Regions from separate parts of the Cytobacillus spongiae genome, predicted to be linked through region 1. Evidence: riboswitches for the same ligand, from Rfam matches in the RefSeq annotation. Region 1 holds a riboswitch; each other region holds the start of a gene.
What was found. A riboswitch is a leader RNA that binds a small molecule or an ion and turns the genes downstream of it on or off. The one in region 1 is predicted to bind cyclic di-GMP.
Positions count from the first base shown of each region.

Region 2: it holds a riboswitch for cyclic di-GMP, as region 1 does, so the genes downstream of both, LS684_RS20155 (hypothetical protein) here and LS684_RS18140 (thiamine pyrophosphate-binding protein) in region 1, are expected to answer to the same signal.
Region 3: it holds a riboswitch for cyclic di-GMP, as region 1 does, so the genes downstream of both, LS684_RS03255 (anti-repressor SinI family protein) here and LS684_RS18140 (thiamine pyrophosphate-binding protein) in region 1, are expected to answer to the same signal.

Region 1 is NZ_CP089997.1:3,579,189-3,582,476, forward strand. It holds gene LS684_RS18140 (thiamine pyrophosphate-binding protein) at 1-1,491, opposite strand, end outside; cyclic di-GMP riboswitch class I at 1,569-1,656, opposite strand; gene ileS (isoleucine--tRNA ligase) at 1,787-3,288, opposite strand, start outside.
Region 2 is NZ_CP089997.1:4,027,563-4,030,850, forward strand. It holds gene LS684_RS20155 (hypothetical protein) at 1-1,342, opposite strand, end outside; cyclic di-GMP riboswitch class I at 1,433-1,522, opposite strand; partial or broken gene istB (IS21-like element helper ATPase IstB) at 2,508-3,167, opposite strand.
Region 3 is NZ_CP089997.1:616,978-620,265, reverse strand. It holds gene LS684_RS03265 (acyl-CoA dehydrogenase family protein) at 1-1,137, opposite strand, end outside; gene LS684_RS03260 (helix-turn-helix domain-containing protein) at 1,369-1,692, shown strand; gene LS684_RS03255 (anti-repressor SinI family protein) at 1,810-1,971, opposite strand; cyclic di-GMP riboswitch class I at 2,004-2,092, opposite strand; gene LS684_RS03250 (endonuclease Q family protein) at 2,353-2,556, opposite strand; gene LS684_RS03245 (M73 family metallopeptidase) at 2,570-3,241, opposite strand.

The DNA.
Region 1 (3,288 bases):
GAATTTCTTCACATCTAATTCGTGCTGAAAGATGGTCCCAACTGCTTTGCCCACATTCTTTGACATCCCTTTGTCCACCATATCAAGTCTACCATTATTAAAAACAATCATAATGGGAGCAACCTTCATATCAACTGCCGTTGACACCTCATTCCCATGCATAAAAAAGCATCCATCCCCTGTTAAACAGACAATATTCCGATGCGGCTGATTCACTTTTGCTCCAATACTGTACCCAATGGCATGCCCCATCGCTCCGAATACATCATCAAAAAAGAAGGTACCTGGTTGGGATAAGGATAAGCTTTGAATCGCATAAAATGAGTGACTACCATCATCCCCAAAGAATACCGTATCCTCAGGAAGGATTTCCCTAATTGTATGAATCACTTCTTTTGCTAGCATTCGATCTGAAGAACTATCTGTCTCACTCATCACATCTTCCATAAATGGTAGTGTTGAAGATATACTTCTCTTAATCTCCCTATTCGTTAGCTCGAGCAAAGACCTAATATTATCTTTCGCATTACCAAGGATGGACTTTGTATCGACTGGAATCGACTTAGCTATGAACGTATAGTCATAATCAAACTGGATAACTTGATCAGGATATCGATCCTGGCTAATCCCCACAATTGACATATCGGAAAGCTTGGATCCAATGACAATCATAAGATCACACTTCTTTTTCAAGAACTCATTTGATTTCGAAGATCCACCTAAGCCAAATCCATCTAATGACAGAGGGTGAGTAGTTGGAAACGTTCCTTTTCCACCAGGTGTGGTCATTACTGGAATGTGAAATGCTTCTGCTAATGCAATAACCTCTTCATAGGCATCAGATGAATGGACTCCTTTCCCCAGTACCATAACTGGCCTTTGAGCATTCGTTATAGAATTTAAAGCTTGCTGCAAGTCCTCTTTAGGAGCAATCATATGGTGCATAGCATTTGGTATGTTTACAGTAAATGCTTCAGTCTCTTCTATTAATACATCCATCGGAATCGAAAGATGTACAGGTCCCTTCACTCCAGATAAAGCTTTCTCAATCGCATGTGTAAAGAGATTCTCAAAAGATTCTGCTCTTTCAACTCTGGCGCTAAACTTCGTAACAGGCTCAAACATCTTTACCAAGTCCGTTCCAAATGGAGTCGAATCTTGGCCAAAAGGTCTACCAATAGACTTTGCAGAGGGCTGTCCTGTAAGAAAAACTACAGGTAAATGCCAAGCTTTCGCTTGAGCAGCTGCCGTTAATAAGTTCGTACCGCCAGGACCTGATGTACCAATTGCGACCCCAATATGGTTATTCATTAGAGAATATCCCGAAGCAATATATCCAGCTCCTCCTTCATGCCGAGTTAAATTGAAACGGATTCCCGCATTCTCTAACTCTAGTAGGATTGGAACTACCGCTTTTCCTGGGATTCCAAAAACATCTGTTACTCCCATTCTTTTCAAGTTCATTGTTAGGATTTCAGCAACTTTTCTCATCTAGGCAAAACTCCTTTATCAAGTGAAAAAACAAAAAACGCCCCAAAAAGCACAAATAGGGCGTCATCACAAATAAAAAGTGCAACCCAGCCATCATAGTAGTTTGTTACCTTAGACCTGTAGGCTTTGCGTCCTCGACTTTCGACGAGTTTGCCCTATTAGTAAAAATATTATCGAATATTGTCATTTTATCCAATATCTTCTTTTTTTTCAATGAAAAACACTTCGATTTTCATAACTTTTACAATTCACCTAGTTGCAAAGAACTAGAAAGGTGTTTTAGGAACGTTCTTTTCTATTCATGAATGAAAATCCCAACATGTTGCTCATTAATTTGCACATATTTCATATGTTCATCTTTTCCAAATAAAAAGCGATTTACTAACAGATGGTTCCTCAGTAAGGATTCATACTCTTGTATAGTATCTTGAACAGACCCTGTGGCATCGATTGTAATATTCACTCTCTTCTCAACAGGTAAGGATAATTCTTTTCGATAGTTTTGAACTGCTCGAATCAATTCTCTTGCGAACCCTTCCCTTTTTAGCTCCTCATTAATCGTTGTATCTAGCAATACTGTGAATAATCGATTGGATGCAAGCTCCCTATTTCCGTCAGCGTATTTTTCAATCACTACATCTGACAAATCTATTTTTACAGCTTCCCCATTTGGCAATTGTACAGAAATGCCTCCATCCTTTAATGCCGCTTTAGCTGATTCTGAGTCTAAGCCTTCTAAATATAGATGAACGTATGTTGTATGATTTCCTAGTTTAGGTCCTGCCGTCCCGAAATGAAGCTTAAGTGAATACCGAAGGGTTTCTGAAGGTATAGTAGTTATCACCTCTTTAACATTTACTTCTTCTTCAATAATACGTGTGAAATCCTTCAGGAACTCAAGTTCACCCCCTTCATCAGTAGACATAATAACTAATTTTGAAAGCGGTTGTTTTGTTTTAATACCAGTTGCATTTCTTACGGAGCGAGCCAGCTCCACGACTTGAAGTACACCTCCCATTTGTTGTTCTAGTACTTCATCTATTTGATGAACATTCACTTCTGGAAAGTTAGATAAATGAACACTACTTCCTGTTAAATTTCGATAAATATCATCTGCAACAAACGGCGTGAATGGAGCTAACAACTGACATAGTTTTACTTGTACCTCGTATAAGGTGTGGAATGCTGCCAGCTTATCCTCACTTATTCCTTCACTCCAAAATCGCTCCCGTGATCTACGGATATACCAATTACTTACTTCATCTACAAAGCTTAGTAACTCCCTTGCAGCACTTGTTATCTCATACTTTTCTAATAGCTTTTTAACATCTTTTATGACGGTATTTAACCTAGATAAGACCCATTGATCTAAAAGCGTATTTGTACCTTTCTGACTTTTTTCCGAAGCGAACTGATCGATGCTTGCATATAGGGAGTAAAAGGAGTGAATGTTCACGAATGTATCTACCAATTTAGATTTAGCCTGACTCACTACTTGTTTTGAAAATTTCTTATTGCTCCATGGGGCACTGTCAGCTAGTAGAGCCCATCTTAGTGCGTCAGCGCCAAACTCTTCAATGAGTTCTACTGGATTCATGACATTCCCTTTGCTCTTAGACATCTTTCGCCCAGCCTCATCTAAAATATGCCCTAGTGAGAGAACCCGCTTATAGGGAACCTTGCCTGTAAATAGTGTAGAAACAGCGAGCAAGCTGTAAAACCAACCTCTCGTTTGATCCACACCCTCCGCAATTACATCCGCTGGAAATTGTTTCTCAAATAATTCCTTGTTTTCAA
Region 2 (3,288 bases), 450 kb from region 1:
CACCATATTTACTAATTGAAATGTCAGTAATCTTTTCATTGTAATATTTAAACTGCATAGAAGATGGACTCTGTGATAATACGATTTTTTCTTCATCCTGTTTGATAAAGAACGGGTCATCATTGTCGTTATACCCAAATGAAAATGTAGCGGTAATTTTTTCTTCTGGCTGAGTAAATAAATGTAAATTCTTATACTCGTGCAATCTTAATAATGCTATTTGATTTTTGCGTATTATAAAAATTTTTTTATCGTCATTAAGAATTTCACATTCGGTGAGATCTAGTTTCGTAAGCAGCTTTTGTGTATTTGTTGTGCTTAAACGAATATGCCTTCCTTCAGTTATTGCATTAACTTCTTGTTGCTTCCATGTTTCTCCATGAAATACTCCATGTAACTTCCCAAGTCTATTAATAAAGATTCTTGTACTTTTAATAAAGTACTTCATAAGATATTCTTTAAGATTTACATCAATCACTGTTATTACATAAACAAAATCACCACATTCAAACGCGAGTTTTTCATCAAGTTTACTGTAATAAGCATTGGTAGAAGAACGTAAGAGTGTTCCTAAACATGTTGTTTTTTTTTCATCTATAAAATAAATAGTAGATGCGTCGAAACATATCGTTACTTCTTTATCCCTTATTACTTCATCTGAAAAAGTGGCAGATAGAGTTGTAGGATAAATTTCGGTTATTGCCCCAATTTGCTGAAAAATGCTTGGGTTACTGTTTACCTTATCAATAATCTCTTTTTTTAGATTTTCATCAAATATATATAGTTTTAGAGTGGTTTTATTTGAGCCATGTAAAGAAAAGACCCCTTTTATTTCTAGGTATTTCATTTTTCGGACAACACTCTTTATTCGATAAAAAGGTAGTGTTTCCTTATCTTTAGCGAACATTAGTTTATTCGATTTTATTTGCAGTTCATCTAATTTTGCATAGCTGGTACTATTACCTATTTCTTCACTGTATGTATAAATACAAGGAATTTTTCCATTCCACTTACAAACGAATTTATCTTCTGGAACCTTCTCATAAATTTCAACAAACTCTGAAGTAGATACCGTGGCAGCAAAAGAAACTATGCTACTTTTCTTATTGGACAAAATGATATTATAATCACTAAACGTAACATCAATTCTATCCACATAAATTTTTGTTTGTTCCTCACCAAATATCCCACCTGTATCGTGAGCAAATACTCTTCCATGATTTGTAATACAAAAGCTCTTTGTGCCAACTATTGACTTATTTTGAAAATCAAAAACATCCCCTGATTCATAAATAGCACATTCACCCGGATAAAAATATTTACTAATGGCAGCAACAACCATATTAGTTCCTCATTTCCGATTTCTCCTGAATTAACAATAGAATTTACTTTTAAAAAAACGCCCCAAAAGGGACGTTAGAAGATCTAAGTTAGATGCAACTGGCTGGCATCTCAGGAAATACCAGGATTAGCCCCTTTAGTTTTGCGTCCCACTCTTTCAAGCAGTTTGCCAATATATAGTATTAATTACCTATTTATATACTACTATGTTTTTCGAATATTGAATATAGCTTTTAAGTATATTTTCAACTCTTACTTTAGGAACTATATCTAATCAGCCAAGTATCTGAGACAGATTAACGTTTGAACCCGAATTGTTTTCATTGGTGAATATATATATTAGGTTTGTCTAACATAGACGCTATAAAACATCTTTTAATTTTAGTGGAATATTATACCTCTTATTCTAGGGAAGTCACCTCCAGAAACTGCGATAAATATTGACTTTCTTTTACAGAAAGACCATTCTCTAAAACCTTTTTCCATATATCTATCAAGAGCATATGGCCCTATTTCCCGAAGTTCTTTCACCATATTCATTGGCAAAAGTAAACGAGCTTGTTTCAAATTACAAGCTCGTTTTACTCTAATTTATCAGGATCTTACCTTTTTCATTATTTGATCGTAGTCCAATATATCGGAATTATGATTTTTATCAAAATTTGAATTAAGTTCACTTATTCTAATATCTTTTTCAAATAAAAATCTCTTATGATAAAGAAGATTTGCTCCTTTTATAATTTTATTTTATTCATTGTATGTGTGTCCGATAAAGCTCCAACTAACGCTCCAATAACAGGGACTGCTTTTTTTCCAGTTTCCTTACTCTCTATAATACATAAAAAAAGTATAGGCTAAGTTAAATGGTACACCCCATAAACCAAAAAATCCTGTTATTCCTCCACCTACAAAGGCCGTAGGTAAATCAAACATTCTCCTTCTATTTATTACATTCATTTCTATGTAGTTGTTTTTGTCAATATTAATTTGAGCCAGAGTAATCACTTCAAAAGTGAGACACGGTATTTATTTCACCTCCCATAAATGGAAGGTATTGGGTGTTTAGATGTCTTGCGCAAGACATCTAAACACCTCGCAGTTTTCGTTCCGTCACTAACTTTCTTCTTTTTGTTTCATACTTTGTCTAAAACGATAAGATTCACCGTTTAATAAATGAATATGTGAACGGTGGGTGAGGCGATCAACCATTCAGTGAATTCTAGATTTGTTGTAATAATGACGCTTGCGCGTTCATATCTGCTCGAAAAGAATTGAAAAAGTAACTCAGATCCTACTTTTGAAAATGGAACATAGCCTAACTCATCTACAATGATCACATCAAATTTGAGCCATTTCTTTTCTAAAGACCCTAATTTATGTTCTTCATTAGCCATTAAGAGTTCTTCCACTAATTCAGATGCTGTAATAAATTTAACTTTATATCCGTTCTTTATCATTTCAATTCCGAGTCCATTGGCTAAATGAGTTTTACCCGTACCACTGTTACCCAGAAAAAAAATATTTTCTTTCTTTTCAACAAATTCACCTTTTGAAAGAGTTAAAAACCGGTTGCGGTTAAGGGTTGGCATTAAACTGAAATCATATGAATCTTAAGTTTTCTGTACAGGGAAATTTGCCTGTTTTAATCGCCTTTGTTGTTGGTTTTCATCTCTAATTTCCATTTCTGCCTCTAATAAGGCAAGTAAATATTCTTTATAGCTAAGATTTCGTTCTTCAGCCTCTCTTGCGAGAGAACGATATAGTTTATGAATCGTCGGTATTCTTAATTGTTTTGTTAAATGGTCTAGTAATAATTCTGTTGTCATCTCAATGTCCTCCCGTTAATTGCCCATATTGTGCTATATTAGATTGTTTAATCTTATAGTTTAGTAAATTAATAGGTGTCACTTCCTTGGGAAGATTATTGATTGTACTTGAAACATTGGT
Region 3 (3,288 bases), 1.1 Mb from region 1:
TTCAGCTGATTCCATTTTCAACAAGGCAATCAATAATCGGGTCATTACTTCATCTTGCTTATTCCCCGCCAGTGCTGTTACTTGATCAAACAGGTTTACGAGTGAAAAGATCGCACTTGTTTCCACCTCCTGCTTAACGGCTAGCTTGACTAACGATTCTTTCACCATTGGGAAATCAGCTAAGAACCCACCAAACGTGTGTCTCGAAAACGCATAATTTCTCGCTTCTAAAAAAGCTCTTCTCATAATTCCAGCAGAAGCAATCGCATTACAAATCCGGGATAAGTTAAGTGCCTCCATCATATAATAGATTCCCTTGTTCATCTCACCAACTAAATAAGCCTCTGCTCCGTGAAAAACAACCTCTCCCGATGGAACTGCACGTACACCTAACTTGTCTTTTAACCTTCTAATTTCTAGATTATTCAATTTGCCATTGTCCGTCCTCCATGGAACAAGAAAGAGACTTAAGCCTTTTGTCCCCTTAGGACTTCCTTCACAACGAGCTAAAATCATTGCCACACCACATGCCCCTGCATTTGATGCGAAATATTTTTCCCCATAAATTCTATAATGACCATCTTCTAATCTTGCTTGAACTTCATTCGCTCCAACATCTGATCCGCCTTGACGCTCGGTTAAAAAGGTTGCTCCTTCATACAACTCCACTTCACCAGTGGATATCACATGGGGAAGATACTTTTCCTTTAACTTCTTATCTGCATAATGATCAATTAGGTACGCTGTCGCCATCGTTAATGTCACTGGACAATAAAATCCAGGTTCAGAGTGGGAAAGAAGGTACCCTTGAGCATATGAGTAAAGATAATTCCCCTTTTTATTTAATTCAGGGATTTCCTTATGTACATAGCCCACTATTCCAACTTGATACGTTTGCTCAACCGTTTTTTTGTACCCCTCATTTACCCAAACATGCGATATATCCTCACCGTACTGGTCAAACTTAATTAACCTTGGCTGTCCCTCTCGATCGGTATGTACGGCCCTTTGATCAATTTCGGTCCCGCATAGTTCACCAAAACGGGTTAATTCCTCTTCTGCCCACTTGAAAAAATTCTCTTCTAAGTACTTTTTTAATATAAATGATAAATTAGGATCCTCTTGAAAAAAATTCACATCGTACCCCCTTTTAATAATTAGAATTTTCTGTTATTAATATTATCAATCAATCCCTAATAAACATCAACAGGATAGGAGCTTTTCTAAATATTGTAAACTAGTTAATTGTTTCGGTTTACGATATGTTATACTAACTTATAGAACATTTCCCACATCAATCTATGGAACTACGTTAACAAATTTGCTAATATGAAAATAATTAGACAGATAAAGGTGAGTGACAGATCGATGATTGGAGATCGTGTAAAAAAGCTAAGACAAGAAAAAGAAATGTCTCTATCAGAATTAGCAGAGCAAGCCGGTGTCGCCAAATCGTACTTAAGCTCATTAGAAAGGAATCTACAAACGAATCCTTCCATCCAATTCCTTGAAAAGATATCCAATGTTCTAGGTGTGTCTGTTGACCAGCTCATACATGATCAGCATTCTACAGATGAGCTCGATTCTGACTGGATCAATATCATTAAAGAAGCGATGGATTCTGGAGTAACGAAGGACGAATTTCGTGAATTCCTAGAATTCCAAAAGTGGAAAACGAAGCAAAATCAATAAAGTAAGAGCCATTAGGTTGTTCCTAAGTGGCTCTTGCTTGCGAAGCCCATTAATATAAAAAAGCATTTCCCAAAAGATCAACTTCTTCCAAGAAACACTTAAGTGCTGATATGGTATTTAGTTGTTACTCTTAAGCGGTTTCTTCACGATAAACTCCTTTACATTTTCTTTTCTTAGAAACTCTCTAATTTGATCAAGTTCAATTCCCATCCGTTTTGCCTCTAACATTAACCTCACCCAGTCATTATCTAGGTTTTTGCTAAAGTTCCTATTCTTCACTAGTTTATTCCCCCTAAAATACGTAGCGTATTCCAGGCAACCCAGCCATCATAGTATGAATACATACCTTAGATCTGTGATTTTGCGCCCTTATTTTTCAATAAGTATGCCTTTTTCTAGTTAAGACCTCCATAGCTTCTAATACTATCTTACACAATATCTGCAATGAAAATTGGCACTTCTTGTAAGGTTTGAATATTTTGTGACCATGACAAAACTACACCATTCACCAAATTCTCTTAAAAAATTTATTATAATCAGTTTGGACTCCATTTTTTCTGTTATTTACCTTTACCTAAACATAGGTAATTCTGTTAGATTCCTTACACTTCTGTCGAATTCTTTTTTTATTTTTTATGATGGTAATAGGAAATAAGTCCTTTAGGATGACTGACGAAAGGGGTTCGTGTATTGGTGGAGCTTCTTCGTAAACGGCCACGGATATATTGGAATACGTTCTAATGTCACCGCATCAAAAAATGGATAGCCTGTTAAATCATTCCCACAAATGGGACAAATCCATTTACCTACTTCACTGCTGCTAAAGGATGGACGATTACATTTCGTACAATTTTTTCTGTACATGGATTCCCTCCAATTAAGAAGCATCAATCTTTGTTTTTCTATAATAGATCAAGAGTAGAGCTCCTCCTGCGCTAAGGAAGACAACACTTGTTAATAAGAAATTAAACGTATTAGTAGCTGTATTAGGGAGTTTGTCTTTCATTACTGGTGTCACTAAGATATCATCATCTGTTGGATTGGGTGGATCATCGTTTGGGGCTTCTGGAGTTGTTACACTGTCTATTTCCTCTGCATAGAACTTGAGCACAAATTCAGCCTGTGATCCCTGGTAGCTATTTCCCAGCTCATAAGGCATTGTTACTTGAAACATCAATGTTTCCTTTTGACCTTTTGCTAAATTTCTAGGAGTAACTCCTTTAAACTCTTTTACTTTCCCCTCATAGAGCACTTTTGAACCGCTAAGGACAAGAAAGTCTAACTGCTCAAATAACCCTTTAACTGACTTGCTATTCTCAATAACGGTCGTATAGGAAAAATCTTTATTCCCATCATTTACAATCGTAATCTCTCTCGGCATCCAATCTCCTGGCTTGATATTATGAATCATGTATTCAATTCCATTTGACTGGATTGTAATTTCCATCTCATCCTTAGCTTCATCAGCTAAAACAAGGATTGGAAATAATGAATAGGTTATCACTAGTAGGAAAATCAGCAATGGCTTTGCCAAAGGTCTAATATTCATGGCATTACCTCACTTATAATAATTAGTAGAAAAAGGCAGGATAGTCC